DNA from 3 places in the Leisingera sp. JC11 genome. Region 2 is predicted to be linked to each of the others. Evidence: riboswitches for the same ligand, from Rfam matches in the RefSeq annotation. Region 2 holds a riboswitch; each other region holds the start of a gene.

Region 1 (10,117 bases), on a different contig from region 2:
GCGATGGTCTGCATCTCCAACTGCGACAAGATCACTCCGGGGATGCTGATGGCCGCGATGCGGCTGAACATCCCGGCGATCTTCGTCTCCGGCGGCCCGATGGAAGCGGGCAAGATCGACATCGCCGATCTGGACATGAAGAAGATCGACCTGGTGGACGCCATGGTCGCCGCCGCGGATGACAAATTCACCGACGAGCAGGTGAAGCACATCGAGGAAAACGCCTGCCCCACCTGCGGCTCCTGTTCGGGCATGTTCACCGCCAACTCGATGAACTGCCTGGCCGAGGCGCTGGGACTGGCGCTGCCAGGCAACGGCTCGACGCTGGCGACCCACGCCGACCGCAAGGAGCTGTTCCTGGAAGCCGGCCGCAAGATCGTCGAGATCACCAAGCGCCACTACCAGGACGAGGAAAAGGGCCTGCTGCCGCGCGAGATCGCCACCTTTGAGGCGTTCGAGAACGCGATGAGCCTGGACATCGCCATGGGCGGCTCCACCAACACCGTGCTGCACCTGCTGGCGATTGCCAACGAGGGCAAGGTCGATTTCACCATGTCCGACATGGACCGGCTCAGCCGCCGGGTGCCCTGCCTCTGCAAGGTTGCGCCGAACATCCACAACGTCCACATGGAGGACGTGCACCGCGCCGGCGGCATCTTCTCGATTCTGGGCGAACTCAGCCGCGCCGGACTGCTGCACGAGGACTGCCACACCGTGCATACCGCCACCATGGGCGAGGCGATTGCCAAGTGGGACATCAAGGTCGCCAACAACCCGGAGGCCGAGCAGCTGTTCAAGGCCGCCCCCGGCGGCGTGCGCACCACCCAGGCCTTCTCCCAGGCCAACCGCTACAAGGAGCTGGACACCGACCGCGAAGGCGGCGTGATCCGCGCCAAGGAGCACGCCTTCAGCCAGGACGGCGGCCTAGCGGTGCTGTTCGGCAATATCGCGCGGGACGGCTGTATCGTGAAGACCGCGGGCGTTGATGAGCACATCCTGAAGTTCACCGGCTCCGCTTATGTCTGCGAAAGCCAGGACCAGGCGGTCAACGACATCCTGACCGGCAAGGTCAAGGAAGGCGACGTGGTGGTGATCCGCTACGAAGGCCCGCGCGGCGGCCCCGGCATGCAGGAAATGCTCTACCCGACCTCATACCTTAAGTCGAAGGGCCTCGGCAAAGCCTGCGCGCTCCTGACCGATGGCCGCTTCTCCGGCGGCACCTCCGGCCTGTCGATCGGCCATGTTTCGCCTGAGGCAGCCGAGGGCGGCACCATCGGCCTGGTGCGCCAGGGCGACAAGATTGAGATCGACATCCCCAACCGCACCATCCACTTGGCGGTCTCCGACGAGGAGCTGGCGGTGCGGCGCGAGGAGCAGGACGCCAAGGGCTGGAAACCTGCCGAGCCGCGCAAGCGCAAGGTCTCCAAGGCGCTGAAAGCCTATGCGCTGCTGGCCACCTCCGCCGCCAAGGGCGCGGTGCGCGCGCTGCCTGACGAAGACTGATACCCCTCAGTCTTGGAGCACACCAAACCCGCCGCCCCAACCGCGGCGGGTTTTCTTTTGGACCCCGCGCCTGAGGCCGGGTCAAGGGCCGCGCCAGGCGCGGCGGCGCAGCCGCTTGCCCTTGGGGCGGCCTCTGACGCCTTACACTGGCGAAGGCGCGTTCAGGACAAACCTGGTCCTGAACCGCTTCTCAGCAGTTTCTTTTTGCATCAGCAAAGCTCTCCCGCCGCCGCTATAGCCCGCTGGCTGACGCCAGCACGCCAAGCCGCGTTGGGCCAAGCGCCGTGCTGACGCACGGCGCGCCTCCGGCGGGAGTATTTGGGCAAAGGTGAAGCCGGATGGCCGATTGCGCCACAGGCGCGGGAGCTCCCCGTTGCGCCCCGGTCCGCCTACTCCCCCAGCTTGGCGTGCACCTCTTCGAGGTCGATCTCCCCCACCGGCATCTTGTTGGCCGGGTTCTCGAAATCGTATTTGAACAGCTCGAAATCGCGCTTGTAGATCTCGTAGACCAGATGCATCGACAGGTCGTCGAAATAGTCCTCGACCGGATGGGCGCGCTTGGGGCCGTGGCCCTCGCTTTCATTGAAGCGCGGGATCGCGGCCAGGTCCACCGGATGCGGCGTCTCGATCGCATCAAGCACCCCCTGCATCCCGTCGTTGAACGCCTCGGTCCAGAAGATCTGGTTGTAGCGCCCGCCGTTCAGGATGAAGGTCGACACATGCCCCGACATCGCCGACCAGTGGATGTCCGGGTCCATCGGGCGGCGCCAGCGGATGGTATCGCGCGCAAACAGCAGGAACCGGCGGAAGCTGGCGATCTGGTCGAACTCCTGCTTGCCGTCGTCGCCGCCGACCTCGATCCCGTATTCATAGGCCAGCTTGGGCACCAGGTTGCCGCGGTAGCGGCGGCCGTTGCGCTGGATGCCGCAGATCTTGTCAAAGAACGACGACAGGATACGGGTGTAGGGGTTGCGCACGCAGGTGAAGGCGTAGGACCGCTGCCCCTGCACGTTGCGGGTGATCGGCCCCTGGCTGTGCTCCAGCGCCCATTTGTGCAGGCCGTCCTTGGCGTCATGAATGTCGCCGTCGAAGAACGTCCCGTGATCGGAGTAATAGAGGATCTGCCCGATCGTCGAGCAGGCGCATTTCGGCACCACCCGGTAGACCACACTCTCACTTTCCGTCATCCAGGTGCCGGGAAACCCCATTTGCTGCCCTCTTGTCCGTCTTTGCCTGTTCCCAGCAGTAATCGCATATGTTTACCGAAACGGGAACTATCTGGTTTATTCGTGCGTACAGCGCGCTTATCAAGGTAAACAATCAGGCAGAACAAGGCAGTCCGTCCCCCCAATGGCAAAAATCGCATATATTCTGCTCTGCCATAAAGACCCCGAGGCGATCATCCAGCAGGCTGAGCGGCTGACCGCGGCTGGCGACTGCATGGCGATTCATTTCGACGGACGGGCAGCACCGGAGGATTACCAGCTGATCCGGTCAGAACTGGCCGACAACCCCAACGTCACCTTTGCCAGAAAGCGGATCAAATGCGGCTGGGGCGAGTGGTCGCTGGTGCAGGCGACGCTGCATGCGCTGTACAGCGCCGTGGAGGAGTTTCCGCGCGCCACCCATTTTTATATGCTGTCGGGCGACTGCATGGCGGTGAAGACGGCGGAATACGCCCACCGCTTCCTGGACGAGCACGACAAGGATTTCATCGAAAGCTTCGATTTCTTCGAAAGCGACTGGATCAAGACCGGCATGAAAGACGACCGGCTGATCTACCGGCATTTTTTCAATGAGCGCAAGCACAAGCAGCTGTTCTATTGGAGCCACGGCCTGCAGAAACGGCTGGGGCTCCAGCGGGAGATCCCGGCTGATATCCAGGTGCAGATCGGCAGCCAGTGGTGGTGCCTGCGCCGCCGCACCATTGAATGGATCCTTGATTTCATCCGCAAGCGCCGCGATGTGATGCGCTTTTTCCGCACCACCTGGATCCCGGATGAAACCTTCTTTCAGACCCTGGTGCGCCACCTGATCCCGGAGGCGGAGATCGAGCCCCGCACCCTCACCTTCCTGATGTTCACCGACTACGGGATGCCGGTGAATTTCTACAACGACCACTATGACCTTCTGCTCAGCCAGGACTTTCTGTTTGCCCGCAAAATCAGCGCCGAAGCCAAGGAGCTGAAATCGCGGCTGGGGCGGCTTTATGCGGCGCAGGGCGTGGAGTTCCGGATCTCCAACGAGGGCAGAAGCCTCTACAACTTCCTGGCCCGTCGCGGCCGCGACGGGCGCCGCTTTGCGCCGCGGTTCTGGGAGACCGAAAGCAGCCTGGGCCGCGAGCGCGAGCTGCTGATCGTGGTCTGCAAGAAATGGCATGTCGCCAAACGCCTGCTGGAGCAGATCCGCCAGGTCACCAACATCCCGGCAATCGAATATCTGTTCAACGAGGAAGACACGCCCCTGCCCGATCTCGGCGGCATCCAGGCGGCACTGATGAAGCGCACCCGCCACCGCCGCGCCCTGATGCGGATGCTGTTCGAGTATTACGAATCCGACAAGCTGATCATCTGCCTGGACCCCGAGGCCATCGACCTGATGAACGATTTCCACTCCGACCGCTCATCGACCCGGTTCCTGCACATCGAGTGCGATTTCAGCGACGATTACCTGATCGGCCACGCCCACCGGGTCGGGCTGGCAGGCGAGCGCACGCCGAAGCTGACGCTGGAGCGGCTGCTGCCGACGATCCGCAACGATATCCTGCATGAGGGCGACCGCATCCGCGATGCCGGCTTCAGCCAGCTCTATCAAATGCGGGAAAGCAGCAGCCTGGAGGAGAATGCAGACCAGCTCAGCGGTTTCCTGAATCTGCCCGGTGACAAGACCCGGCAGATTGCCGGGACCCATTATCTGTTTGCGGATTGATCGGGGGAAATACCCCCGAACAGTAAATCTTAATCTTCCAGCGCGTTGATCATGTCGACGCGGGTGCCGTGACGGCCGCCTTCGAACTCCGTGCCCAGGAAGGCATCGACGATTTCCAGCGCCAGCCCTTCGCCGACCACACGGGCGCCGATCGACAGCATGTTGGCGTTGTTGTGGGCGCGGATCATCTTGGCCGAGAAGGTGTCGGAGCAGACGCCGCAGCGGATGCCCTTCACCTTGTTTGCTGCCATCATGATGCCCTGGCCGGTGCCGCACAGGACAATGCCCAGCGCGCAGTCGCCGGATGCCACCAGCTGCGCCGCGGCGGCGCCGTGCTTGGGGTAGTGGGTGCTTTCCGGGGTCTGCGGGCCGATGTCCTTGACCTCCCAGCCCTGTGCTTCGATATGGGCGGCAACGGCCTTGCGCAGTTCAATGGCGGCGTGGTCGCTGGAAAGGGCAATGCGTTTGCTGGCAGTCATGGTCTCGTGGTCCTGTGTCGCAACGGGGGATAAGAGGCTTGGCCCCGTGTTGACCAAGGGACGGGGGCGGCGTCAATCACTTTGTTGCCGCACGCCAGGACCGGCAGAAAACGGAGGGCCTGAAACAGGCCCTCCATTGGATCAGATTTCCACTTCGACGCGGCCGATCGGATTGGAGCAGCAGGCCAGGATATACCCTGCCTCGATATCCTCCTCCGAGATGCCGCCGTTGTGGACCATATGCACGTCGCCCGCGGTCTTCTTGACCTTGCAGGTGCCGCAGATGCCGAAGGTGCAGCCCGACGGGATGTTGAGGCCCGACGCCTTGGCCACCGCCAGCACCGTATCGGTCTCGGTGCAGTTTGCGGTCACGCCCGACGCGGCAAAGGTGATCTCGGCGGCAGCGGTCTCTTCCGGAACCACATCGTCCAGCTCCGGCGCGTCTGCCTCGGTTTCCACCGGCGCGCCAAAGCTTTCCTGGTTGTAGTTCTCCATGTCGAAGCCGAGGCCGTTCAGCATGTCGCGCACGGCCTGCATGAACGGCTCCGGCCCGCAGCAGTAGACCTCGCGCTCCAGGTAGTCGCCGGCGATCAGACCCAGCATAATCTGGTTCAGCTGGCCGCGGTAGCCGGTCCAGACCTGATAGGGATCATCCTCTTCCACCACGAAGTTCAGCTTGATCCCCGGCACCCGCGCCGCCATGCCCTCCAGCTGGCGCCGCGCGATGATCTCGCTGGGCCGCTTGGCGCAGTTGATGAAGCTAACGTCGGGCGACTGGCCGCGGTCGAACAGATACTGGGTCATCGACAGGCTCGGCGTGATGCCGGAGCCTGCGGAGATGAACAGGAACTTGCCGTTCGGGCGCTTCGGCAGGGTGAACACGCCCGCCGGGCCGGAGGCTTTGAGGAACATGCCCGGGCGCAGATTGTCCAGCATCCAGCGGGTGCCGATGCTGTCAGACTGCGCCTTCACCGTGACCGAGATCGACAGCGGCCGCGACGGCGAGGAGCTGATGGTGTAGGTCCGCCAGACGGTCCCGCCCGGCACCGGCAGCTCCAGCGTCATAAACTGGCCCGGCTGGTATTTGAACCACGCGCCGGACGGCGCGCGGAAGCTGAAGGTGGCGGTGTTCGGCGCTTCCGGCACGACCGAGACGCATTCCAGCATCTCGTCGTCCTTCCACGCCAGGGTTTCGTCCAGCGTCTCGAAGTTGGCCTGCAGTCCCATCCGCTTACTCCGCCGCGATCAGGTGGCGGCCGGTCAGCGCACGGGTCAGGTGCTCGGCATACCAGTTGGAGAACTGGATCACGCCGCTTTCCTGCACTTCCGAATAGGGGCCGGGCTCATAAGCGGGCGAGTTGATGCCCTGCTGGTTGTCCTCCACCACGATGCGGTCCTCGTCGTTGGTCGCGACCCAGACCTCGGTCAGCCGCTTCAGGTCATAGTCCTGGCCCTCGACCGCATCCTTGTGCACCAACCACTTGGTGGTGACTTCGGTCTCGGTCGGGCTGATCGGGGTCACCCGGAACACGATGGAATGATCCGGCAGGAAATGGTTCCAGGTGGTCGGGTAGTGGAACTTCAGCAGCGTGCCCGCATCGGCAAACGGCACCCGGCCCAGCTTCTTGGCGACAGCCGCCTTGCCGTCCATGGTATAGCTCTCAGCGCCCTCATTCAGCGGCATCCGCGCCACCCGGTACTGGCCGCGCGCGTCGATCTGGAACTGCGCCGGCACGCCTGCCGCCTCGATCCGGTCGAAGTGCTTCTGCAGGTGCGCCGGGGTCTCGCCGCCCTCGATACCGGTGACGGACGGATCCTCGGGGAAGGTCCGGCACAGCGAAGGGTGGTTGCCGCCGCAGTGATAGCACTCGCGGTTGTTCTCCCAGACCAGCTTCCAGTTGCCGTTCTCGATGATCGAGCTTTCATAGGCCACCTTGGCATTACCCAGGTCATGCGGCTCCAGATAGGGGCGGGCCACTGCGGCAAAGGTGTCAAAGTCCGGCGCCTCATCCGCCAGGCAGATGTAGATCAGACCGGCCAGGTCGCGGCAGTGCACCGGTTTCAGCCCGTGCTTGGAGGCATCGAAATCCGGCCCCATGTCGCGCGCCCACAGCAGAGAGCCGTCCAGCTCGTAGGTCCACTGGTGGTAGGGGCAGACCAGCTTGGGCGAATTACCTTTCTTGGCCTTGCACACAACCGACCCGCGGTGGCGGCAGGCGTTGTGGAACGCACGCACCTCACCATCGGTACCACGCACGATGATGACGTTGTAGGCGCCGACCTGATGGGTCACAAAATTGCCCGCCTTCGGGATCTCGCAGGCGGGAATGGCAAACAGCCACTCGCGGTAGAAGATCTGGCGCATGTCCAGGTCCAGCACGCCCGGATCGGTGTAAAACGCCTGTTCCAGGGAATAGTTTTTCTGACGGGCCACCAGTTTGGCCAGAATATCGCTGTCGTGAAGCATCTGCTTCTCTCCTTTGCCGCATCCCCGCGGCAGGTTGGCTTGGCTGCGGGCATGGGGAGAGAGATTGCAGGCCACGCGCCTGCAACCGCCCCGCCGCCGCCCGCGGTTGACGTTTTCCTGGCAAGGCTGGTTTCCGGACTGTCCCGGGGCCATTCGGCGGCGGGGCCTGGCACCTTCCCGAAGGATCTCCTTCAGTGGTCATTGCCATGCCTTGCCCGGGGTCACCGTTGCGGGGGCAGTGCCGGAGTTTCACCAGCTTCCCAATTCTCCGCCCCGAAGGGCGGCACCTTGCTGAGGCGGAAACTGCCCTAATCCCGGCGCAACGGCGAAGACAAATCCGACCCGCCAAAACCGGAAAAAGACATGCAGGTTTTCTGTACTGGCAACGGAATCACACGCCGGAATCTCAAACCGGCATCCGCCGGTCTATTTGCGGCAAGCGCTTATCTTTCACGCAGTTACGCAGGTTTCACGCGCCCGAATCGATTCGCCGGTGCCGCCGGACGCCCATGAAAAAGGCCGCCCAACCGGCGGCCTTTCCTCACTTCGATTTCCAGGTATCCAGCCAGCGCCGGAACCGGCCCTTGCGTTCGGCGATGGCGTCGCCCGCCGCATAAAGGCTGTCCTCGGCGCTTTCGATCATCGGGTCGATCCGCGCCTGCCGGAACCGGCGCCAGCGCACATAGATGGCCCACAACAGCGCCCCGAGCAGCACCAGGAAGATGATCGAAAACCAGTTGGTTGGCTTGTCCTCCGGCCCCGCCACCGGCTTGATCGTCACCGCATTGGGGAAGATCGACAGGAACTCGTTGCGCCAGCCGTAATGCAGCACCGCCACCCACTCCGGGTTCGCCTTGGTCGAGATGCTGTCATTGGCGTCCGTGTAGAGGTTCGCGGTGTCGAACTTGAAATAGGGCGGCCAGTTCCAGCCGGTGTCCTCGTTGCGGTAGACCATGTTGCGGCCGTTGCCGCGCACCGCCTGGATGAACTGGACATCGCGGTTGATCAGCTCTGCCGACTGGTCGTCCGGCTTGGACCAGAAGATCCGCGTCCAATCGTTCAGCTCCTGCCGTTCCTCATAGGTGTTGACGATGCGCACCACGTCGTACTGCGGCAGCGTGTAATGCAGGAAGGCGCCGAACAGCACCCAGAATGTAATCAGGAAAGCCCATTTGATGAAACGCATGGGGAGGAGCCTCACATGAAGTTAATGACGTAGATCAGGAGCGCCAGCGCCCCCAGCGGGATGATATAGACCAGGAGGATCAGCTTGCGCCGGAACGAGTTGTCGTATTGTTTCAGCCCCCGCTGGATGAAGGCCGCGCGGTCGCCGGTCAACCCCTTCTCTTTCCAGCGCCGCTTGAGCTTCAGCCGCCGCATCTCGCGCGAGTAGAGGGACACCGCGGCGTAGACCACGGTCAGCACCACAAGAAGGATCAGGAGCAGGCGGATAAAGCCGAACATCACTGTTGCTCCTGGGTTTTCACATCCAACACAGGTTCGCGCCCCGTCCCGAGGGGGGGCGTTTCACGCCCGCCGTCGTGCTGAAAGCACGCCTCCGGCATGACGGGGGCGGGACGGGCGTGAACCGAGCCGCAAGCGGCTCTGGAAGAGTGATACTTCTTAAAGCGCTCCATACTATCGCCCCCTCACCCGGTTCACAGCCCCCCAAGGGCCGACCCGCTCAACCACCCCCTTGCGCCGGTTTCGCGGCAGCCGGGGCATCCGCCCCTCCATATCCGGCTCATGCCCGAACAGTGCCTCGCGCGCGCCGGCCTTGTCCACCGCATACTCCCGCGCCAGGAACTCCGCCGCATAGGCCTTTTTCGTCTCCGGCCACCCTTGGTACTGGCGGTAGAACTCCTCCTTGTGGCAGATGAACATCTGCCGGAAGTCATGCGGGCACAGCTCTGCCAGCAGCATGTTGACCAGATCGCGGCAGGGCGTGTCCGACGCCCTGAGACTATAGAAATAGGCCGGATGGTCCGAGGTGATCCGCGGCCACTTGCCGCCGCCCTCGGCCCAGCGCACCAGCGCCGCCAGCCCTTCGAATTCTTCTGGCAGCTCGTCGGCATGCCGCGCCGCCATCCGCCGCAGGTCCGACCGCGACAGGCCCGACAGGTCCCGTCCCTTCTCCGTCAGCACGGACACGGCAAGGAACCCCATCTTCTGCCGCAGGATTGCTGCGCCATCGACACCGCGCGCCCGGATCACCGGCTCTGCCAGCCCGTTCAGCTCCAGGAACTTGGCAATCGCATTGCGCTGGGACAGATCAAACACATGGCGCAGCGGCACGCCTTCAGGCTTTGCCCCGCTGGCAATCACCGCCGGATGCTCCACGTCCTGAAACAGGTACAGCCCGCCGAAATGCGCGGTCCAGAAATTGCCCTGCTCAAAGACCTCATGCTCCAGATGCACCGGATTGCGGGTCACATCGCCGGTCTGTTCCGCGGTCGCGATCATCTGTTCGATCAGTTCATCGTCAAACCAGGCATCCTCCCCGGTCTTGAACCGCTCCACCAGCTCCGCCAGACGGTCCGCATGGCGCAGCGTGCCGCGGGTGGTATCCGCCTCGATCCGCACCTGCCGGATTTCGAACAGGCGCGCGGGCGAGGACACCTCAAACACCGAATTCACCAGCTCGCCGGCCACCGCATCGGTCGCGGTCAGCGCAAACAGCTGGCGCTCGTTGACCTCGATGAACCGGCGCAGGATGTCCCGGCTGGTGGAGAATTTCACG
Region 2 (10,117 bases):
CGGCAGCTTGGCCATCAGGGAAATCAGGTCTTCGATGTCGCTGGTGGAATTCTTGATCATGCCTTGGGCCCTTTGCTGACCTCCATATAGGCCACCCGGGGCAGGGGAGCGCAAGGGCCGGGCGGCAAAATGTTCGGGGTTTGTTTTTCTGGCGCCCAGGGGTATTCCTTGCCTGGAATGGCGGAGGGTTCGGAATGGAAGGCAGCACGGCACGGGAAGAAAGCAATTCCTCACCGCTGCGCTTTGCCCGGCTGACGGAGGTTCCGCCGCAGGAGATCGCCCGCCACATGTCAGACCCGCGGATGGCGCAGCATATGCCGTTGCTGACCGGGGCCTGGGATGAGGCGGCGGCCAAGGATTTTGTGGCGGCCAAGGAGGCTTGCTGGCAGCGCGACGGGCTGGGCCATTGGGCGTTTCTGCGCGGCGGCACTTATCTCGGCTGGGGCGGGTTCCAGAAAGAGGGAGATGAGTGGGATTTCGGCCTGGTGCTGCGGGTGGACTGCTTCGGCCTTGGCCCGGCCATCGCCCGCAAGGCGCTGGCATTTGCCCGGCGGGATGCGCGCATTCCCTTTGTCACCTTCCTGCTGCCGCCGACACGGCGGCATTTGCGGCCGCTGGAACGGCTGGGGGCAGTACAGACCGGGGAGGTGGAATACGACGGGCGGCGGTTCCTGAAGTTCCGGCTGGAGACGGGCTGAGGCGGGTAAAAGAAAAGGCGGCACCAGACGGGCCGCCTTTTGCAGGGGAATTTCGTGCAGCTCAGAACGGCAGCTTGATGTCCTTGGGCAGCCCCATGCTTTCGGTCAGCTTGGCCATTTCTTCCTGCGCCTTTTCCGCAGCCTTGGCCTGGGCGTCCTTGATGGCGGCCAGGATCAGGTCCTCGACCACTTCCTTGTCGTCGCCATTGAAGATCGACGGGTCGATGTCCAGCGCCTTGAGGTCGCCCTTGGCGGAGGCGGTTGCCTTGACCAGGCCCGCGCCGGCCTCGCCGGTCACCATGACGTTGTGCAGGTCTTCCTGCATCTGCGCCATCTTGGTCTGCAGTTCCTGTGCCGATTTCATCATCTTGGCCATGTCGCCAAGACCGCCGAGGCCTTTGAGCATGTGGTTTCTCCTGAGATTCCGAGTTTGGGGCACAGATACGGGCCGCGGGGCCGCGAAACAAGGGGCAGGATCGTCTGCGTGGAACAGTTTAACGCTCCTCCGCCCGGCCGGCAGGCCGGGCCGCGCCTGTCCCGCCCCCACCGGGGCGGGCGCTTCGCTTCCTGCCCCGACGGGACGGGCGCGGCCCTAACCAGCTGAAATAATTTTTGAAAACTCCGGTGCGGCGCCAGAATTAACGCACCCCTGGCCGGTCTTCACCCGTCCTCGAACGGATCCCATTCGTCCTCCACCTCGGGCAAGGCCTCGGCGGCGACTTCGGCGGCCAGCTCCTCCGGCGTGCGGATGCGGGTGATCTTGGCCTTGGGGAAGCTCTCCAGCACTGCCTGCACCAGCGGATGCGCCGTGGCCTTCTCGCGCAGGGCGTTTTCGGCAGCGTCGCGGACCTCGGCAATGGTCGGCGCATCGCCATCCGGCGCAATCGACACCACCCAGCGGGCGCCGGTCCAGTTCTGCAGCGCCGAGCCGAGCCGCGCGGCCAGATCGCGCGGCGCCTGAGCCGAGGGGGTGAATTCGATCCGTCCCGGCTGGTAGGAAACCAGCCGCACGCCGGTTTCGACCTCGACCAGCAGTTTCACGTCGCGGTTGGTGCGGATCAGTTCGACCACATGTTCGAAGCTGGGGTAGCGGGCCAGCGCGGAGCTGACCTGCGGCGCCAGCGCTGCCACCGTGCCGCCGCCTTGGGCCACCGGCGCGCCGCTAGCGGGGCTGCCCTGGGGGGCAGCGCCAGCTGGCCCGCCGCCGCCAAGCGCCGGGGCGCCCATACCCTGCATCGGCACGCCGCCGCCCGGGCCCGGGGGCGGCGGGGGCGGGGTATCCTGCAGCTTGCGGATCAGCTCCTCAGGCGAGGGCAGGTCGGCCACATGGGTGAGGCGGATCACCGCCATTTCCGCAGCCATCATCGCGTTGGGGGCCGCGGCCACTTCCTCCAGCGCCTTCAAGAGCATCTGCCACATCCGGGTCAGCACCCGCATCGCCAGCGCATCCGCCATCGCCTTGCCGCGGGCGCGTTCGTCCGGGCTGACAGTGGGGTCCTCTGCCGCGTCCGGAGTGATTTTCACGACTGAGACCCAATGGGTGATCTCTGCCAGATCGCGCAGCACCGCCAGCGGGTCGGCGCCCTCGGCATACTGGCCGCTGAGTTCGGTCAGGGCGGCGGCAGCATCGCCGCGCAGGATCATGTCCATCAGGTCCAGCACCCGGCCGCGGTCGGCAAGGCCCAGCATGGCGCGGACCTGATCGGCGGTGGTTTCGCCCGCCCCGTGGGAAATCGCCTGGTCCAGCAGCGAGGTCGCATCCCGGGCAGAGCCTTCGGCGGCGCGGGTAATGAGGGCCAGCGCATCCTCGGCAATCTCAGCCCCCTCGGCGGTGGCGATCTTGCGCAGCAGGGCAATCATCACCTCCGGCTCGATCCGGCGCAGGTCGAAGCGCTGGCAGCGCGACAGCACCGTCACCGGCACCTTGCGGATCTCGGTGGTGGCGAAGATGAACTTCACATGCGCGGGCGGCTCCTCCAGCGTCTTCAACAGCGCGTTGAACGCGCTGGTCGACAGCATGTGGACCTCGTCGATGATGTAGATTTTGTAGCGGGCCGAGGCGGCGCGGTACTGCACCGAGTCGATGATTTCGCGGATGTCGTTCACACCGGTGCGCGAGGCCGCGTCCATCTCCATCACGTCGACATGGCGGCCTTCCATGATCGCGGTGCAATGCTCGCATTTGCCGCACGGATCGGTGGTGGGGCCGCCCTGGCCGTCCTCGCCAACACAGTTCATCCCCTTGGCGATGATCCGTGCGGTGGTGGTCTTACCGGTGCCGCGGATGCCGGTCATGATGAAAGCCTGGGCGATGCGGTCGGCGGCAAAGGCGTTCTTCAGCGTCCGCACCATGGCGTCCTGGCCCACCAGATCGGCAAAGGTCTCGGGCCGGTATTTGCGGGCCAGAACCTGGTATTGGGATTGGCCGGTGTCTCCGGCGGTGCCGCTGGGAATGTCGTTCATGATGTCTCGTGCCGGATTCGGTTTGCGGGGCGCCCGCGTTCCGCGCAGGGTATTGAAGCGCAGCCCGTTCGTCCACCGCAGAAGGGCGCAAACCGCGGGATGCAAAAGCGCTTTGGGAATGCGCGGTTAGCGGCTAGGCTGGTGGTAAGGGGGAATTGCAGAAGCGCGGCGTCCAGGGAGGCGGTATGCGAACTGAAGACACCTCGAAGCCTGCGGTGCAGGAGACTGCGGCGCAGGCCGGCCTGACCATCCACGCGCTGTCAGCAGGCGGCGGCATCTTGGCGTTGTGCCGGCTGCCGGGCGGCGAGGGCGATTACCGCAGCGACCTGATCCAGATCTATCAATGGAAACCGGGGTTGGTGATCTCAATGACCACGGAGGCCGAGCACGCCGCCGCCGGGGTGCCGCGGCTGGGCGTTGATATCCAGAGCATGGCCTGCCGCTGGCTGCATCTGCCGGTGCCGGATTTCCAGGTGCCGCCGCCCAGTGTGAACGCGAAGTGGGCGGCGGCCAGCAAGTCGGCGCGGCAGGCGCTGGCGGGCGGCGGCCGGGTGCTGGTGCATTGCAAAGGCGGCTGCGGGCGGTCCGGCATGGCGGTGATGCGGCTGATGATCGAATGCGGCGAGGACCCGGCGCAGGCGCTGGCGCGGCTGCGCTCGGTGCGGCCCTGTGCGGTGGAGACTGACGAGCAGCTGGACTGGGCCTGCGACGGCAGCAAGGCCTGCTAAGCCGCAAAACAATCAATGAGAGCTTTTGCCTGGCCGAAGGACGGGGAGCGCCCGTTCCCTGCGGAACCGGTGCTGCGCTCTCCGTGATCTCAAACCCTTAAGCGGCTTCCTTACAACGCCAGCATCTGCTCGGCCTGCCGCGCGTCTTCCGTCTTCGGCAGCGCTTCCATCAGCGCGCAGGGGCGGGCGTTCAGGCTGGAGGCTGCAAAGCCGGTGCCGTCGCGGCTGAGGATCGCATCGGCAAAGCGGTCGAGCCCTTCGCGCGGGGCCTCTTCGCCGACACCGCAGAACAGACGGATCCGGTCATGGCTGGCCACGAACTGCGCCGGGCAGTTGCGCGGGCAGCCGTCCAGCGCGGTGGTGCCGGTGATCTCGAAATCCTCCTGGGTCAGCGGCTTGGCCTTGGTCATCGCCTCGGCCAGCTTGGCGATCATCCGCTCTGCCGCGGGGCAGGGTTTCCCCAGGTATTTGCAATCCGTTGCCGCATAGAAATGCGTCTTGTCCGTCCACATCATGTTTGCGCCCTCCGCGCGTGGTGCGGGGGTTTGGGGACAAGAGACCGGATGAGAAAGCGGGAGGCCCGCGGTGCCATCAGACCCTGTCCGGACACCCCGCCCGGGTTCGAGTTTCACTTCCGATGGCAGGTCTCCTGACTTGCGGGTCGATGCTTTCCCGATCCTTCCCGGCCTCTTAGGGGGCCAGTGGCTCTATCGGGGTCGCTCGCCGCTTACAGTTGCGGGGGCAGTCGCGGAATTGGCTTCGCCTGAAGGCGGCGCCGCACCGTGTTCCCTTTTCATCCCGGACACAAGATTCTGTGGCGCGGGAACCATCGCCACAAGCGGTAGCGGCTGGCCCCCCGAGTCGTCAATCGTTTTTCTGCGCTTGCACAGGCCCAGGCGCGGGCGTGTGCATCTGCAGGTGAAGCCCGCGGATCACATCCGAGTCGCGCCGCACCCGGGCCAGCTGCCAGCCGCCCTGCAGCAGGATATAGAAGTTCTCTGCGGCCGCGCGGGCCTCGCCTTCAGCCAGGCCGAGGCGCCGGGCATGGGCCGCGGTCCCGGTGATCCAGCCCTCGAACAGCTTGGCGGCGTGCTGGTGAAAACCCTCGTTCTCCGGCCCCTCAAACAGCGTGGCAGAGACCGGGCAGCCGCTCCATTTTCCCTGTTTGTCGAACAGTTTGGCCAGCTTGTAGCAGACCGTCTTGGCGCCTTCCTGGAAGGTGGGCGCAGGAGTGAAGGAAGCGTCGATCAGGGCCAGCATCTGCTCCGACGCCCAGTCTGCAGCGGCCAGGGCAAGGTCCGATTTGCCGTTCGGGAAATGGTGGTAGAGCGAGCCCTTGGGCGCCTCCGCCGCCGCCAGCAATTCCGCCAGGCCGGTGCCGCTGTAGCCCTTGTTGCGGAACAGGCCGGCAGCCGCGCGCAGCAGCCGCTCGCGGGTCGGGACGGGGCCGTCCGGGGTGGCAGAGGGTGTCGTCACGTCAGTCATGGCGGCAGGTTGACAGCATTAGACCGATTGGTCCAGAGGTGGAGTAGACCAATCGGTCTAGGAGGGTGCCATGCTCGACAGCCATGCAGAACACGCCGCGGATATCCGGGTGGAGAAACTGCGCTTTGCCGCGGGTGATGCGATGCTGGCCGGGCAGCTGTACCACCCGGTAGGACCGGCCAGGGCAGCGGTGGTGCTGAATGGCGCAACCGGGGTGCCGCAGGGCTATTACCGGCATTTCGCGCGCTGGCTGGCGGCGGAGCGGCAGATGGCCTGCCTGACCTACGACTACCGGGATTTCGGAGATTCGGCGCGTATGCACCCGCGCCGCTCACAGGCCACCATGGCCGAGTGGGCGCTGGCGGATCAGCCGGCCGCCCGGAAGGAAATGCAGCGGCACTATGCGGGCGTGCCGCTGCAGGTGATTGGCCATTCTCTGGGGGCGATGCTGATGCCCCTGCAGGATGGCCTTGAAGACGTCGCCCGCATGATCGTGGTTGCGGGCGGCTTGGTGCATCACCACGATCATCCCTGGCCCTACCGCGCGCTGGCGCTGGCCTTCTGGTTCGGCCATGTGCCGCCGCTGGTCCGCGCCTTGGGCTATCTGCCCGGGCGCGCGGTGGGGTTCGGGGCAGATTTGCCGGCAGGTGTCTACTGGCAGTGGCGGCGCTGGTGCACCACGCCGGGCAGCTACCTGCCGGAAACCGGCACCACGCTGCCGCAGCCGCGCTGGGCGGAAACCGGCATTCCGGTGGACCTGTTTGCGATGGCGGATGACGATGTGGTGCCGCCGGCCGCGGTCTGGCGGCTGGGCGATGTCTACGGGGATGTGGCGCAGCAGCGGGCGGTGCTGGACCCGCAGCAGGCGGGGGGGCGGAAGATCGGCCACCTCGGCGCCTTTGCCCGTGCCAATGCGGCACTGTGGCCGCGGCTGGTGCCGCAGGCCTAGCCCGGACTCAGCCAGCCTGTGCGGTTCAGGCGGTGCGGCTCAGGCGCTCCTCGGTGATGCGGGCATAATCCGCCAGCCGCAGCTTGAAGCGGCGGTTGAGATTGCTGCGCGCCAGCTTCAGCGATTGCACCAGCAAGCGCCCGGTCAGGGTGGTCGGCGACAGCTTCAGCCGCACCGACATCCGGGTCCGCTGAGGCGACAGCGCCAGCAGCTCAACCTCCATCCGCCCGTCGATGCCGCTGCCGGTTCCGTCCAGCACCATTGCCGACGGCGGCGCGTAAGAGGCCAGCGTCAGCTGGATCTCGCGCGGCTTGCCGCGGAAGCTGAAGGCAAGATCCCACGCCAGGCCGTCCTCCGGGCGCGCGGGATCGCCGCTGCGCTGCAGCTCAATGCCGCGCCGCAGGGCGGAACGCTCCAGCATGCCGAAATCTGAAAGTGCGCCGAATACTTCGGCAACCGGGGCTTCGATGTCTTCTTTGCTGTGAAATTCCATGTTCGCCTGCCTCGTCTTCGGCTTTTGGGTCTGCGCCGTTTCCGGCAAATATGCGCGCTAGTCCAGCGTGTCCGCAAGCCAGTTCTGGATTAAAAACTGTGCAATAGCCCCTTTGCGCGCGGGCTTCAGAACCGGGTGCTCGTCGGCAAAAGCCGTCATCATCTCCTGGCGGCTGACCCATAGCGCGTCTTCGATCTCTGCCGGGTCGATGGTGATGTCGCGGCTCAGCGCCTCGCCCGCGCAGCCGAACATCAGCGACATCGGAAAGGCCCAGGGCTGGCTGGACAGGTAGCTGACCGCGCCGACCCGGACGCCGGTTTCCTCCAGCACTTCGCGGCGCACTGCCGCCTCCAGCGTTTCGCCCGGTTCGACAAAACCTGCCAGCAGCGAGTACATCCCCTCCGGCCAGCCGGGGGAGCGGCCCATCAGCACCGAATCCCCATGGGTGATCAGCATGATCACCACCGGGTCGGTGCGCGGGAAATGCGGTGCCTTGCAGGCCGGGCACACCCGTTGCCAGCCCGCCTGCGCCATATCGCTGGCCGCGCCGCAGCAGGCACAGAACCGGTGGCTGCGGTGCCAGGCCAGCAGCGCCTTGGCGGTGGTGGCCAGCTCCGCCTCCAGCGGGGTGAGGCGGGTCATCATCCGGCGCAGTTCCGCAAAGACATGGGTATCCGGCAGGTCCGGGTGCTGCTGCTCGCTGGCGTCGGAAAAGCTGCTCAGGGCCTCCTGGTCGAGGTCTTCCGGCTGCCAGTCGCTGATGTCGCAGGCAAAGCAGGCGCTGCCGCCGGGTTCCAGGCCCAGGAACAGCGCGTCTGATTTGCGGACCGCGGCCAGCGGATGCGCCGGCGCGGTCCAGGCCAGGCCGCAGGGCAGATCCGCCTCCGTCTCGCGCAGCGTCAGCGGCTTGCCGCGCCACATGAGCAGCACCTGGGCCCCGGGGCTGGTCCAGGCCGCCGCCAGCGCAGCGGCATCGCTGCGCAGATGCGCGGCGCGCTCCAGCCCGCCGCCGCCGAAGGTCACCTGTTCCGCGCGTTTCATGGCAATTCTCCTGTGGCTGGCGGGCTTTGCACCGCGCTCAAAGGGGGAATGCGGCAATCCATGACAGTGTGCCGCAGCTGTTGCCAGCATTCGGGCGCGATCTGCGCTTGCCTGTCGCCGTGCGGCCACACCCGCGGGGCTGCCGCGGGGGCATTTGTCAGCAGAACAGGGCGGATCCGGGGGGCCGCGGAGGAGGCCTGTGAAAAAGTTAACACGCAGTTAAAAGGATTCTTTGCAAATCGTGAAAACGCTGATTCAAATAGCGCCAAACAAGAACGGCGCCGAATGGTGCGGAAGGAGCGGCGGGCAGGCGGTGTCAGCAGAAGTTCGGACATGACAGGCGGGGCGGCGGCGGCCAAGGCCCGCAGTGCCGGGGAGCTGCATGTGCTGGCCACAACGGACCTGCACTGCAATCTGCTGAGCCATGATTACTACGCCGACCGGCCGGATCCGGCCATCGGGCTGTCGCGGGTGGCGACCCTGATCGCGGAAGCGCGCGCCCGGGCGGCAGCCCAGGGGGCGGCCTGCATCCTGGTCGACAATGGCGATGGTTTCTATGGGGCGCCGCTGGGCGATGTGCTGCCGCAGGCCGCCGCGCCGCATCCGCTGGTGCGCGCATTCCAGGTTCTGGAATATGATGCCGCCGGGCTCGGCAATCACGATTTCGATTTCGGGCTGGAGACGCTGGCGGAGGCCCTGACGGACACGCCCTGCCCGGTGCTGTGCTCGAACCTGACGGCGTCCGATCCTGGCCGCGCGCTGCCGTTTGCGCCCGCGGCGGTGCTGGAGCGGCAGATGCCCTGCTGCCCGGATCTGCCGCCGGTGCGGATCGGGCTGTTGTCGGTGCTGCCGCCGCAGACGCTGGCCTGGTGCAGCCAGGTGCTGAAAGGGCAGCTGCAGGCGGCGGGCCTCGTCGAGGCCGCGGCAGAGCAGGCGCGGCGGCTGAAGGCGCAGGGCTGCGACCTGGTGCTGGCGCTGGCGCATACCGGGCTGGCGGCTGCCGGCGGCGAGAGCAGCGAAAACGCCCTGGTGCAGCTGGCCGCGCTGGCAGACATCGACGCCCTGGTCGGCGGCCACACCCATCTTACATTGCCGCATCCCGACCATCCCTTTGCCAAGCCGGTGGTGATGCCGGGAGCGCATGGGTCGCACCTTGGGGTGATCCGGCTGGAGCTCGAATACGCCGGCGGCGGTTGGCGGCTGTGTGGCGGGGATGCCAGCCTGCAGCCGGTCGCGCGGCCGGACGGGGCCGGTGCCGCGCAGCCGCTGGCAGCAGAGGATCCGGCCCTGGTGCAGGCGCTGGCGGCGTACCATGCCAGCACCCAGAAGCGGATGCAGGAGCCCGCGGGCCATAGCCCGGTGGCGATGCATTCCTATTTCACCTTCTTTGCACCGGACCGGGGGCTGACCCTGACTGCCTGCGCCCAGGCCGCAGCGGCGCGGCTGCTGCTGCGCGGGACTGCCGCCGAAGGCCTGCCGCTGCTGTCGGCAGCTTCACCGGGCAAGTTCGGCGGCCGCTCCGGCCCGCAGTCTTATACCGATATCGCGGCGGGCGATCTCTGTGCCCGCAACATTGCCGACCTGCAGGTCTTCCCGAACGAGCTGCGGGCGGTCGAGGTCACCGGCGCACAATTGCGCGACTGGCTGGAAATGTCCGCCGGGCTGTTCAACCGGATCGAGCCGGGCAGCTCCGGCCAGCGGCTGACCGACCCGCTGCGGGCGGGGCATAACTTCGATGTGATCTTCGGGCTCAGCTACCGGATAGATGTGACGCAGCCGCCGCGGTTTTCCGCTGCCGGGGAACTGATCAGCCCGGAGGCGCGGCGGATCACGGATCTTCGCTGGCAGGGCCGTCCCGTGGACCCCGTCCAGCGCTTTGCGGTTGCGGTCAACAGCTACCGGGTCAGCGGCGGCGGCCGGTTCCGGATGCTGGAGACGGCGGCGGAGCTGGCGCTGCCGCCGGTCCGGATCCGCCAGGCGATCCGCGACTATATTGCCGGGCGGCTGCCGCCGGAACCGATGGCGGAGGCGCCGTATCCCTGGCAGCTGGTGCCGGTGCCGGGCGCCAGCGCTGTGGCCGTGACCGGGCCCGGAGCGGCGGAGCACCTTGAGGAGCTGCCGGCCGGCCTGGCCGCCCCGCGCGGCTTCAGCGGCACTGGTTTCTGGGAGTTGGACCTGCAGCTGTGAACCGCTGAACTCCGGCACCGGAGCGGCCCTTGCCAATCCCGGCAGCGGTCCTTATATCGGGATTCGAGAGGTT
Region 3 (10,117 bases), on a different contig from region 2:
CCGCATCCGTTGCGGTGAAGGAGGTGCGGTCGCTGTCATAGCGTTCATCCGAGGTGCGGAAGTTGAAGCCAAGCTTCAGCCGGTCGGTAACCAGATAGTCGCCTTTCAGTTGCAGTGTATTGCGGCGGATGCCGTCTTCTTCACCGCCATCGCCCGAGGTGTCATAGCCGTCGTCATTGTCATGGGCGAAGCTGAAGGCGATACCGCCGCGTTCGGTCCGCGACGAAACCCGGGCCGAGGCCCGGTAGCCGTCGGACCCCGCTTCCACGCTGCCGCCGTATTCCGTGCCGATGCCGCCGGACTTGGTGATGATGTTGATCACACCGGCCGAAGCGTTGGAGCCGTAGAACACCGATTGCGGGCCGCGCAGGACTTCGATCCGCTCGATATTGGCAGTGTCCAGGCCGGACAGAATGTACTCGCTGTCACCGCCCGAGGCTTCGACGCCGTCGATCAGGATCAGCGTGTGATTGGCTTCTGCGCCGCGGATGCGGACCTGGGTAAAGCTGTCGCCGGAGCCGCTCACCATCAGGCCGGGCACTGAACGCAGCGCGTCCTGAACGGTTGTGATGCCGCGTTTCTCGATTTCTTCGCTGGTTACGACAGTGGCTGAGCGGCCGTACTTCTGGGCCTCGACCGGCGTAAAGCCGCCGGAGACGATGATCTCTCCCAGATCGGTGACCTCGTCATCCTGGGCGGTTGCGATTACAGGTGCGGCGGCCAGGGCCGCGGCCAGGGACAGGCTTGCCTTGCGCATATTCCATTCCTCCCGGCCCGCGCAGCAAGCACAGGCCAAGCGGCTGCCCATGCCGGGCAGCACGTTCAAAATTTGGGTCTTTGGAAGGCATTGCCCCCGCAGACGGTGAAAACTGCCACCACTACGGAAGTCCGTTGTCCTTGGCGCGCCCCGCACCCGGACAGGGTGATCATCCTGGCAGGTCTCCTGACTCGCGGGTCGAGGCTTTGCCGCGCCTTCCCGCCCCTCGGGGCAGTGGCATATCGCAGCATTGCTCTCCGCTCACAGTTGCGGGGGCAGTCACGGATTCGGCGCCTGTTGGCTACACCTCACCGTGTTCCCTTTTAACCGGGTGGTCTCCCAGCCGGACCAGAATGGCCGGGACTTAGGCAAACTGAACTCATTCTGTCAAGCGGGAGAATTCGCCACCTGAGTACAAATGGTCCCGGGCTGGCATCCATAACGCCAAAGCCGCTTTGCCATGTTTTGTGTGATGACGATTGATAAAGCACTCAACAAGTTGCGAAAGGCAGCGGCCATTGCTTGATCCTTTGATCGAAACATGCCCGTCTGTTGATCAGCGCAGCGCAGCCGCAGCCAAAATCTTCCACGCCAAACCCGCTGATGTCCTGAAGACGATTCTCTTGACTCGGAAATTCCGTTTTGTCATTCAGCCAAGGTGACCGGTTCCGCGAGTGTTTCAATGCGCAGCGGAAGAAATAGGGAACACGGTGCGGCGTACCCAAAAGGGACCAAATCCGTGACTGCCCCCGCAACTGTGAGCGGTGAGTGACGCTGAAAACGCCACTGGGAACATCCCCGGGAAGGCCAGCCGAACCAGGACCCGCGAGTCAGGAGACCTGCCGGACGCGAGGACTGAGGCTCCGCTTGCGGGGGTTCTGCCCTTTTCCACCGGACGCCGGGGTGCGCGTCTGGCGCGTGTGCCGTTCAGGCGTTTCCGTGCCGCTACTCCCCGTTGTTCATTCCTGATTGCAGGTGTGCCTGCGTCGTCGAATGAGGACGAAATGAAACTGAACTATCTGGCCGCAGCCCTGGCCGTTTCCCTGCCGGCCGCCGCGTCGGCGCATTTCCAGCTGAACTACACCGAAAGCGCGCTGATCGAGAAGCCGGGCGACGTGCCGATGGGCCTGGTCTTCTGGCATCCGATGTCCAATGGCCACGCCATGGACATGGGCACGCCGGAAGAATTCTTCATGATCCACAAGGGCGAAAAGACCGACCTGTCGGACCGCCTGGAGCCCGCCACCTTCAAGGGTGCTGAGAACGAAGCTTCGGCCTACAAGGCGTCCGTGCCGGTGAAACGCTCCGGCGACTATGTCGTGGTGACCGTGCCCTCGCCCTATTACGAGGAAAGCGAAGACATTTACATCCAGCAGATCTCCAAGGTGGTGCTGAACCGGAATACTCTGCCCACCGACTGGGACCAGCCGGTGGGCCTGGCCACCGAGATCCTGCCGCTGAACAAGCCCTACAACGTGATCGTCGGCTCCACCTTCTCCGGTCAGGTTCTGGCAGACGGCAAGCCGGTTCCCGGTGCCGAAATCGAAGTCGAATTCATGGCGGCTGAACCGGACCTGGAGAAATTCTCCACCACCAGCCCCTCCGTGGGTGAAATGCCGGGCGGCGCGATTGTTGCCATCGCCGACCAGAACGGCGTGTTCTCCTTCGGCATTCCGAAGGCAGGCTACTGGGGCTTTGCGGCCTTGGGTTCCGGTCCGGCGACCGAGCACGACGGCAAGGAACTCAGCCAGGATGCTGTGCTGTGGATCCGTGCTGAAGAGCTCAAGTGAAAGTAGACCGATGCATATCGTAGACGGCGCACTGTCGAACCCGGTTGTGATCGGCGGCGCGGTTGCCGCCGTCGGCGGTATTGCGATGGGTCTGCGCAGCCTGCCGCTGGAGCGAATTCCGGCGGCGGGGGTTCTGTCGGCCAGTTTCTTTGTGGCCTCGCTGATCCATGTCCCGATCGGCCCCAGTTCGGTTCACCTGATCCTGAACGGGCTGGCGGGGCTTGTCCTGGGCTGGGCCGCGTTTCCGGCCCTGTTTGTCGGCCTGCTGCTGCAAGCGGTGTTCTTTGGCTTTGGCGGACTGACTGTCCTGGGTGTTAACGCCGTCAATATCGCATTGCCTGCAGTTCTCGTTGGGCTGATGTTCCGGCCGCTGGTGGCGCGCGGCTCTCCCCTGCAGGGAGCGATCTGGGGCGGCATCGGCGGCGGCGCAGCGATTGCTGCCACGACCCTCGCTGTCGCAGTTTCTCTGATGCTGTCAGGCGATGAATTTATCCTGGCAGCCAAGCTTGTGTTTTTTTCCCACATCCCGGTGATGGTCATCGAAGCGCTGCTGACCGGCGCCGCCATTTTCCTGGCCCGGCGGGTCAAGCCCGAGCTGTTTGGTGACACGAAAGGAAGCTTGGCATGATCCGCTCCTGCGTTTTGATCCTCGCCCTGCTGGCGCCGCTGCCGGCATTGGCGCACAACGTGATTTCCGCTGTGTTTCCCTCGGGATCGGACATTGAGGGCGAGGTTGGCTTTTCCAATGGTGAAATGGCGCCGGACTTGCTGATAGAGGTTTTTGACCAAGCTGGCGGCAAACTGGGCGAAACCAGGACAGACACCGACGGTTTCTTTCTGTTCACCCCGTCAGAGCCAGTGACGCATATCTTTCGCGGCGACCTTGGCGCCGGCCATGTCGCCGAGGCAATCATGGACGCCGCAGAGGTCGCACAGATCATGGGGCAAAGCCCGAGCGCAGCGGCGCCTGCAGCGGCCAGCACCGCTGCAATCCCGTCGGCTGCCACGGCTGCAGGCCTGTCCGACCAAGCCCGCGCTGAGCTTGCCGCCATGATGCGCAATGAATTGCGCCCGCTCCGGCAGGAGCTGACCGCGTTCAAGAACAAGTCGGATTTTCAGTCGGTGCTTGGCGGCATCGGCTACATCTTTGGCCTGTTCGGGCTGGGCTTCTACATCGCCGCACGGCGCAAGATCGGCAGCATCGAATGACCTATGTTCTGACTGGCGACGAAAAACCGCTCAGCGGCATCGGCGCCTTCCGGGCCAAAGTTACCACGCTTGATCCTCGGATGCGCATCGTGATGACCGCGGTCTATGCTGTGGTGGTGGTCTCCCTCAGCAATCTTTGGGTGCTGTCGGCCGCGCTTGGCCTGTCGATGTGGCTGCTGGCCTACTCCGGCCTGCCGCCCCGGAAAACGCTGAAACGGATGGCGATGATGGACAGTTTCATCATCTTCATGCTGGTGCTGCTGCCGTTCACCATACCCGGCACACCGGTCTTTTCCGTTTGGGGGCTGGAAGCAAGCTGGGAAGGCCTGCGGCGCGCGGCCGAGATTGCCCTGACTGCAAATGCCGTCATCCTGGCGGTCATGACGCTGGTTGGGTCTATGGAACCCGTGACCATGGGGCATGCGCTGTTTGCCCTCAAGACGCCGGAACGGCTGGTGCATCTGATGATGTTCACCATCCGCTACATCGATGTCCTGCGCGAGGAATACCAGCGTCTGCGCACGTCGATGAAACTGCGCGGTTTCCGCCCCGGAACAAACTGGCACACCTACCGCAGCTACGGCTATCTGGTGGGTATGATGCTGGTGCGCGCCATCGAGCGGTCGGAACGCATTCTGGCAGCGATGAAGTGCCGGGGGTTCTCCGGCCGCATCATCCTGCTGGAAGACTTCCGCCTGGGCAGGTCCGACCTGTTGTTTGCCGCGGCTCTTACCGCCGCTCTTGCTGCCCTGATCTGGGCCGAGGCCATCTATGCTGCTTCTTGATCTGAACAACATCCACTTTGCCTATCCGGGGCTGGACCCGGTTCTGGAAGGCGTGTCGATGCAGCTAAACGCGGGGGAGCGGCTGTCGATCGTCGGACCGAACGGAGCCGGAAAATCGACGCTCCTGAAAATCATCATGGGGCTGATTGCCCCGGCCAGCGGTACCGTCGCGGCATTTGGAAAACCTTGCAGCAGCGAAGCGGATTTTCATGAGATGCGCCGCCGCGTAGGTTTTGTCTTTCAGGACGCCGATGACCAGCTTTTCTGCCCGACAGTGGCCGAGGATGTGGCCTTCGGCCCGCTGAACCTGGGCAAGTCCAAGCAGGAGGCCCTGGCCATCGTTGACGCTGTGCTGTCCCGCCTGGGGCTGATGCACCTGCGCGACCGGGTCACTCACAAGCTGTCGGGTGGCGAGAAACGGCTGGTGACACTGGCCACGGTGCTGGCCATGGAGCCGGACGTGCTCATTCTTGATGAGCCGACGAACGCGCTGGACCCAAGCAACTACGCGCGGCTGACAGAAATCCTGAAGGGGTTGGACCAGGCGATCCTGCTGGTCAGCCACGACCCGGAGTTCCGCGCACAGGTTGCCCCTAAAGAGTATCACTTGAAGGACCGGGAACTCGTACGGGTTTAGGACACACGGGTATCCGGGGCGCGTCGGGGGCCAACAAGCACCGTTGCTGCCAATCATGTTTCTGTCATCCAAATGAGCCTGCGAAAGCCAGAACAGTTGACCTGGGCTCTGGACACATTGTGTTTCCAAGCTTGTAGATAACAGTGCTGCGAGTGCGATGGCGGAGACGAAGACCTTGGGGTGTCTGCCGTAGCGGGTTGCCGCACGCCGCTAGTCCTTGAGCCTGCCGAACATGGTTTCGGCCCGATTGAGCCGCTTTTGGCGGAGCTTTTACTATCGAACTGTGATCTTGCGCTGCTGCCGGCCCGGGATCACGCGCGTATCCCTTTGTCTTTCAACGCTTCTCTGAACCGGTCGGAATCGTATACCCGGTCTCCGAGCGGCCAGTCGATCTTCGGCAAATTGCTCAGAAACCATCGTCCCGATGGGCCAAAGGCCAGCCATGCATTAACAATCAAACCGGACCAGTCAGATCAGGCTCCCCCGGGGCGCGGGCGGACATCACCGTCATTGGCCTGGATGATCCGGCCATCGGGCAGGTCATTGATCCAGTCCAGAGAGCTCTCCTGAACGGCTCCGGCCGCGACGTGCGGACGGTTGTGGTCGACGGCCGCATCTTGATGCAGGAGGCATCATTCCCGGTGTTGACCATGACGGGCTGCGCGCCGGCGCGCAAAGCCGTTTCGGCGGGCTGGTGGCGCAATATCCTGACCGTATCTTTGGCCTTCCGCCGGTGGAGGAGATCTTTGCCCTGGCTCATCCAATGCGGAAGGCGCCTGCACGAACAGTATCCTGATCCGCCAAGCCTCAGTCCTGACCGTGGATGCGGACCGAACCAAGCAGAAATGTTGCGAGCCGCAGAAAGATCAGAAAAGACCGGGCAGAAAGCAGGCGCATAGGGCAGAAGCTGCCAACAGCGCCAGTGTCAGCCCGCCGATCCGGATCACCTTTGCGCCGCCTGCGCTGGCAAGGCTGCGCAGCGAAGTCTTGGCGCCGAGAGCCGAAATCGCAATGATCAGCAGCCATTTGGACGCGCCCGCGGCAAAATCTGCCATTTCCTCGTTTAGCACCCGAGCGTTAGCCAGAATGGCAAGGGCAAAGAAGACAATCAGGAACCCGGGCACCGGGATCTTTTGCGTCCTGTCCCGTTTGCCCGCTGCCGAGACGGTCAGGATCAGAACGCAGAGCACAAGCGGCAGCAGGCTGACCCGGACCATTTTTACCAAAGTGGCCAATTCCGCAGTTTCTTCCGAAACCGTCAGCCCGGCACCGACGACCTGTGCGACGTCATGGATTGAGGCCCCCAGGACAAAGGCCGTTTGCGCCTCGCTGAAGCCAAACTGCACCAGCGCTACCGGATAGACGATCATCGCCAGCGTCGACAGGGCGGTGACCGCGACCACCGTGAACAGCGTCTCCTGCTCCAATGCCTTGCTCTTAGGAAGGCAGGCCGAAATCGCCAGCGCCGCCGAAGCGCCGCAGATTGCCACCGCGCCGCCGGTCAGAACGCCGGATTGCCAATCCCGGCGCGACAGCAGCAGGCCCAGCAGGATGGTGCCGCCCAGAAGCCCGGCAATGGCGCCAAAGCCCGCCACGCCGAGAGAGGCGATATCGCTCAGGCTGACCCGCACCCCCAGCAGGGCCACCCCGGCGCGCAGCAGCGGTTTGGAAGAGAAGGTGATGCCCGGTGCCACAGCCGCCTCCTCGGCCAGCGGGTTGAAGACCATGCCGATCAGCAGTGCCAGCAGCATGACCGGCGCGCTGTAATGCTCCGACAGGAACAGCGCCGCCAGCCCGATCACCGCCGCCAGCGCGACGCCGGGGTAGAGGGAGCGGGTATACGACAACAGGGGAGAGGGCCGCCCGAAGGCGGCGCGGTTCAGCTGTGCCAGCATTGCAGTCTCTGCTCAGTAGTCGTTTTCGAAGGGAGACATGGCAACGTAAACGGACTTCAGCTGACTGAAGTGCTCGATCGCCGCACGGGCGTTTTCCCGCCCGATGCCGGATTGGCCGACACCCCCGAAGGGCATTTCGATTGGAGTCAGGTTATAGGCATTGATCCAGCAGGTGCCCGCCTTGAGGCGCGACACAACACGGTGGCCGCGGGCGAGATCACGGGTGAAAACCCCGGCAGCAAGGCCGAACTCGGTGCTGTTGGCGCGGGCCACAGCCTCATCTTCACTGTCGAAATCCAGCACCGACATCACCGGGCCGAAAATTTCTTCGCGGGCGATGGCCATGCCGTCGATCACGTCGGCAAAAACCACCGGGCTGACCCAGGCCGGGCCTTCGGGCAGCGGCAGCGGCAGGGTGACGCGGGTGGCGCCCTCGCCCTCGGCGGCAGTGATGTAGCTGTTCACCTTGTCGGCCTGCGCGGCGCTTACCAGTGGTCCAATCTGCGTGCCGGGATCCATCGGGTCGCCGATCCGAATCTTTGCAGTACGTTCGGCGAGGCGGGCCAGGAAAGCCTCCTTGATTCCCTTCTGCACGAACACGCGGGTGGCGTTGGAGCAGATCTGGCCGGTGGAATAGAAATTGCCGAGAATGGCGCCCGACACAGCGCTGTCGATGTCGGCGTCATCAAAGACCAGCAGCGGGGATTTACCGCCAAGCTCCATGGTGATGTGCTTCATCTGCCCAGCGGCGGCCGCGGCCACCGCCCGGCCGGTGGGCACCGAGCCGGTGAGCGACACCTTGTCGATACCGGGGTGGGTGGTCAGCGCGGCGCCGGTGTCGCGCTGACCTTGCACCACATTGAACAGGCCCGGCGGGGCGCCGGCCTTAGTCAGGATTTCCGCCAGTTTCAGCGCGGTCAGCGGCGTGAGTTCGGAGGGCTTGAAGATCATCGCGTTGCCGCAGGCCAGCGCCGGGGCGGCCTTCCAGCAGGCAATCTGGATCGGATAGTTCCAGGCGCCGATGCCGAGGCAGACGCCCAGCGGTTCGCGCAGCGTATAGGCCCAGTCGCCGCCCAGCGGGATGTGGTCGGCAGTCAATGTGGCGGCCTGGCAGCCGAAATACTCCAGGCAGTCGGCGCCGCTCGCGGCATCAGCCACCCGGGTTTCGGAAATTGGCTTGCCGGTATTCAGGGTTTCCAGAACCGACAGTTCTTCGTTCCGGGCCCGGATGATATCCGCGGCCCGGCGCAGCACGCGGCCGCGTTCGGCGGGCGGCGTCGCGGCCCAAATGGCCTGCGCATCGCGTGCGCAGGCCACAGCCCGTTCGATTATGGACGGGGAGGCGCCATTCAAACGGGCGATCACTTCACCCGTTGCCGGGTTGATGCAGTCGAACGGAGCGCCAGCGGCGTCTTCCAGGTAGGCCCCGCCGATATAGTGGGAGGCTTCGGGCTGGCACGGGTATTGCGTCATGCTGGCGCTCCTGATGGTCAGATGTGGACGTAGAGGTCGCCGCCTTCGACGGAGACGTCGAAACGGCGGGTCTTCACCGAGGGGTCCACCAGGAACTCGCCCGAGCGGATGTCGAACTCCCAGCCGTGCCAGGCGCAGCGGACGATCTCGCCCGCGCGGTCATAGACGAACTCGGTTGAATCGGTTTCCTTGGTGGTGCCGCAGACCGGCCCTTCGCACAGCGCCGCACCCTTGTGCGGGCAGATGTTCAGCAGCGCATGGAAGCCGTCCTCCAGCCGGAACACGCCGATCGGCATGTTGGAGACGGTGACGATCTTGGCCGCGCCCTGCGGAACCTCGTCTGCCTTGCAGGCAAAATGCTTGGTAGTCATGTCAGGGTCTCCTTATTCAGCGGCCTGCGCTGCCGGGCGCGGCAGGCGGGTGTAGACGTCCAGCGCGTTAAGGCCGAAGATCTTCTCGCGCCATGCCGGCGGCACATGCAGCTTGTTCACGTCGTCATAGTCCCAATGCGGGTAGTCCGAGGCGAACATCAGGGTGTTCTCGCCGTCCATCGCTTCCAGCGTCGCCCACAGGTGCTGGATGTTCTCCGGCTGCTCCAGCGGCTGGGTCGAGAAGCGGAAGTGGTCCTTGAAGTATTCCGACGGCAGCCGCTTGAGCCACGGCGTTTCCTTGCGCAGTGCCTTGTAGTTTGCGTCCAGCCGCCACAGCACCGACGGCACCCAAGCAACGCCGCATTCGATCACAACCACCTTCAGGGACGGCCATTTCTCGAACACGCCATTGGCGATCAGGCTCGCCATATGGGTCATCGCAGTCTGCGGCAGGATGGCGTGGGTTTCCCAGAAGAAGGTCGAGGGGCCGGCCCCGATCGGGGTCGAGTTGATGCCGCCCTGGCCGCCCAGGTGCATGGCAAACGGCAGGCCCATCTCGGCGCAGGCTTCATAGATCGGGTGGTAGAACGGGTCGCCGTAGGGGCGCGCGGCGCCGTGGCTGACCAGCACCTGCACGATGCGCGGATGGCTGCCCACGCGGCGGATTTCGGCAGCGGCCAGATGCGGGTCCTGGGGTGCCACCACGATCGAGCCCCAGAATCGGTCGTCCTTGGGCAGCCAATAGTCGATCATGTAGTCGTTGTAGGCCTTGCACAGCGCGTTGGCGTAATGGGGGTTGGCCAGAGTGGAGGCTTCGATCGGCTCGTCGCCGGTCAGGATCGCCACGTCGATATTGTATTTGTCGAGGTGCTTTTCCTTCATGATCAGGTAGTTGTCGTCTTCCTCGACCGGGTTGACGTCATGGCGGGCAAAGCCTTCGGGATGGAACCAGGGGCGGTGGCCGTGCGGGAAGGCGCCGCGCGGGCCGGTGCGCTCGCCGCGGACGAACATGTCCTTGAAAAGGCCTTCCATATACGGTTCCAGGACCGTGGCGCTGCACCAGTAGTTGTGGCAGTCGCAATCGACAATAAACATGCGCTTCTCCTCTCGCTTGTCCAAGCCGGACGGGCTGTGGGCAATGTCTGCGCGGCCTTGATAAGAACCGGGGATCGGCGAATAAATGCAATTGATATACCTCTT

The links. A riboswitch is a leader RNA that binds a small molecule or an ion and turns the genes downstream of it on or off. The one in region 2 is predicted to bind cobalamin.
Region 1: it holds a riboswitch for cobalamin, as region 2 does, so the genes downstream of both, AB1A62_RS06020 (aromatic ring-hydroxylating dioxygenase subunit alpha) here and AB1A62_RS08885 (hypothetical protein) in region 2, are expected to answer to the same signal.
Region 3: it holds a riboswitch for cobalamin, as region 2 does, so the genes downstream of both, AB1A62_RS06810 (DUF4198 domain-containing protein) here and AB1A62_RS08885 (hypothetical protein) in region 2, are expected to answer to the same signal.

The regions. Positions count from the first base shown of each region.
Region 1 is NZ_JBFCVS010000004.1:76,114-86,230, forward strand. Features, by position in the region: gene ilvD (dihydroxy-acid dehydratase) at 1-1,503, shown strand, start outside; gene AB1A62_RS06000 (sulfotransferase family protein) at 1,893-2,711, opposite strand; gene AB1A62_RS06005 (DUF5928 domain-containing protein) at 2,854-4,431, shown strand; gene rpiB (ribose 5-phosphate isomerase B) at 4,461-4,910, opposite strand; gene AB1A62_RS06015 (hybrid-cluster NAD(P)-dependent oxidoreductase) at 5,052-6,137, opposite strand; gene AB1A62_RS06020 (aromatic ring-hydroxylating dioxygenase subunit alpha) at 6,142-7,377, opposite strand; cobalamin riboswitch at 7,484-7,683, opposite strand; gene AB1A62_RS06025 (DUF1523 family protein) at 7,919-8,563, opposite strand; gene AB1A62_RS06030 (hypothetical protein) at 8,575-8,841, opposite strand; gene AB1A62_RS06035 (DUF6638 family protein) at 9,016-10,117, opposite strand, start outside.
Region 2 is NZ_JBFCVS010000006.1:159,915-170,031, reverse strand. Features, by position in the region: gene recR (recombination mediator RecR) at 1-60, opposite strand, end outside; gene AB1A62_RS08905 (GNAT family N-acetyltransferase) at 195-698, shown strand; gene AB1A62_RS08900 (YbaB/EbfC family nucleoid-associated protein) at 760-1,104, opposite strand; gene AB1A62_RS08895 (DNA polymerase III subunit gamma/tau) at 1,359-3,161, opposite strand; gene AB1A62_RS08890 (protein-tyrosine phosphatase family protein) at 3,347-3,889, shown strand; gene AB1A62_RS08885 (hypothetical protein) at 4,000-4,404, opposite strand; cobalamin riboswitch at 4,511-4,735, opposite strand; gene AB1A62_RS08880 (TetR/AcrR family transcriptional regulator) at 4,754-5,374, opposite strand; gene AB1A62_RS08875 (alpha/beta hydrolase) at 5,445-6,323, shown strand; gene AB1A62_RS08870 (SRPBCC family protein) at 6,349-6,816, opposite strand; gene nudC (NAD(+) diphosphatase) at 6,874-7,857, opposite strand; gene AB1A62_RS08860 (5'-nucleotidase C-terminal domain-containing protein) at 8,191-10,044, shown strand; RNA gene ffs (signal recognition particle sRNA small type) at 10,109-10,117, shown strand, end outside.
Region 3 is NZ_JBFCVS010000004.1:262,987-273,103, reverse strand. Features, by position in the region: gene AB1A62_RS06815 (TonB-dependent receptor plug domain-containing protein) at 1-757, opposite strand, end outside; cobalamin riboswitch at 916-1,125, opposite strand; cobalamin riboswitch at 1,404-1,619, shown strand; gene AB1A62_RS06810 (DUF4198 domain-containing protein) at 1,762-2,547, shown strand; gene cbiM (cobalt transporter CbiM) at 2,558-3,175, shown strand; gene AB1A62_RS06800 (cobalt ABC transporter permease) at 3,172-3,756, shown strand; gene cbiQ (cobalt ECF transporter T component CbiQ) at 3,753-4,541, shown strand; gene AB1A62_RS06790 (ABC transporter ATP-binding protein) at 4,528-5,178, shown strand; partial or broken gene AB1A62_RS06785 (transposase) at 5,317-5,588, opposite strand; gene AB1A62_RS06780 (putative sulfate exporter family transporter) at 6,045-7,073, opposite strand; gene betB (betaine-aldehyde dehydrogenase) at 7,086-8,546, opposite strand; gene AB1A62_RS06770 (Rieske (2Fe-2S) protein) at 8,564-8,917, opposite strand; gene AB1A62_RS06765 (amidohydrolase family protein) at 8,930-10,012, opposite strand.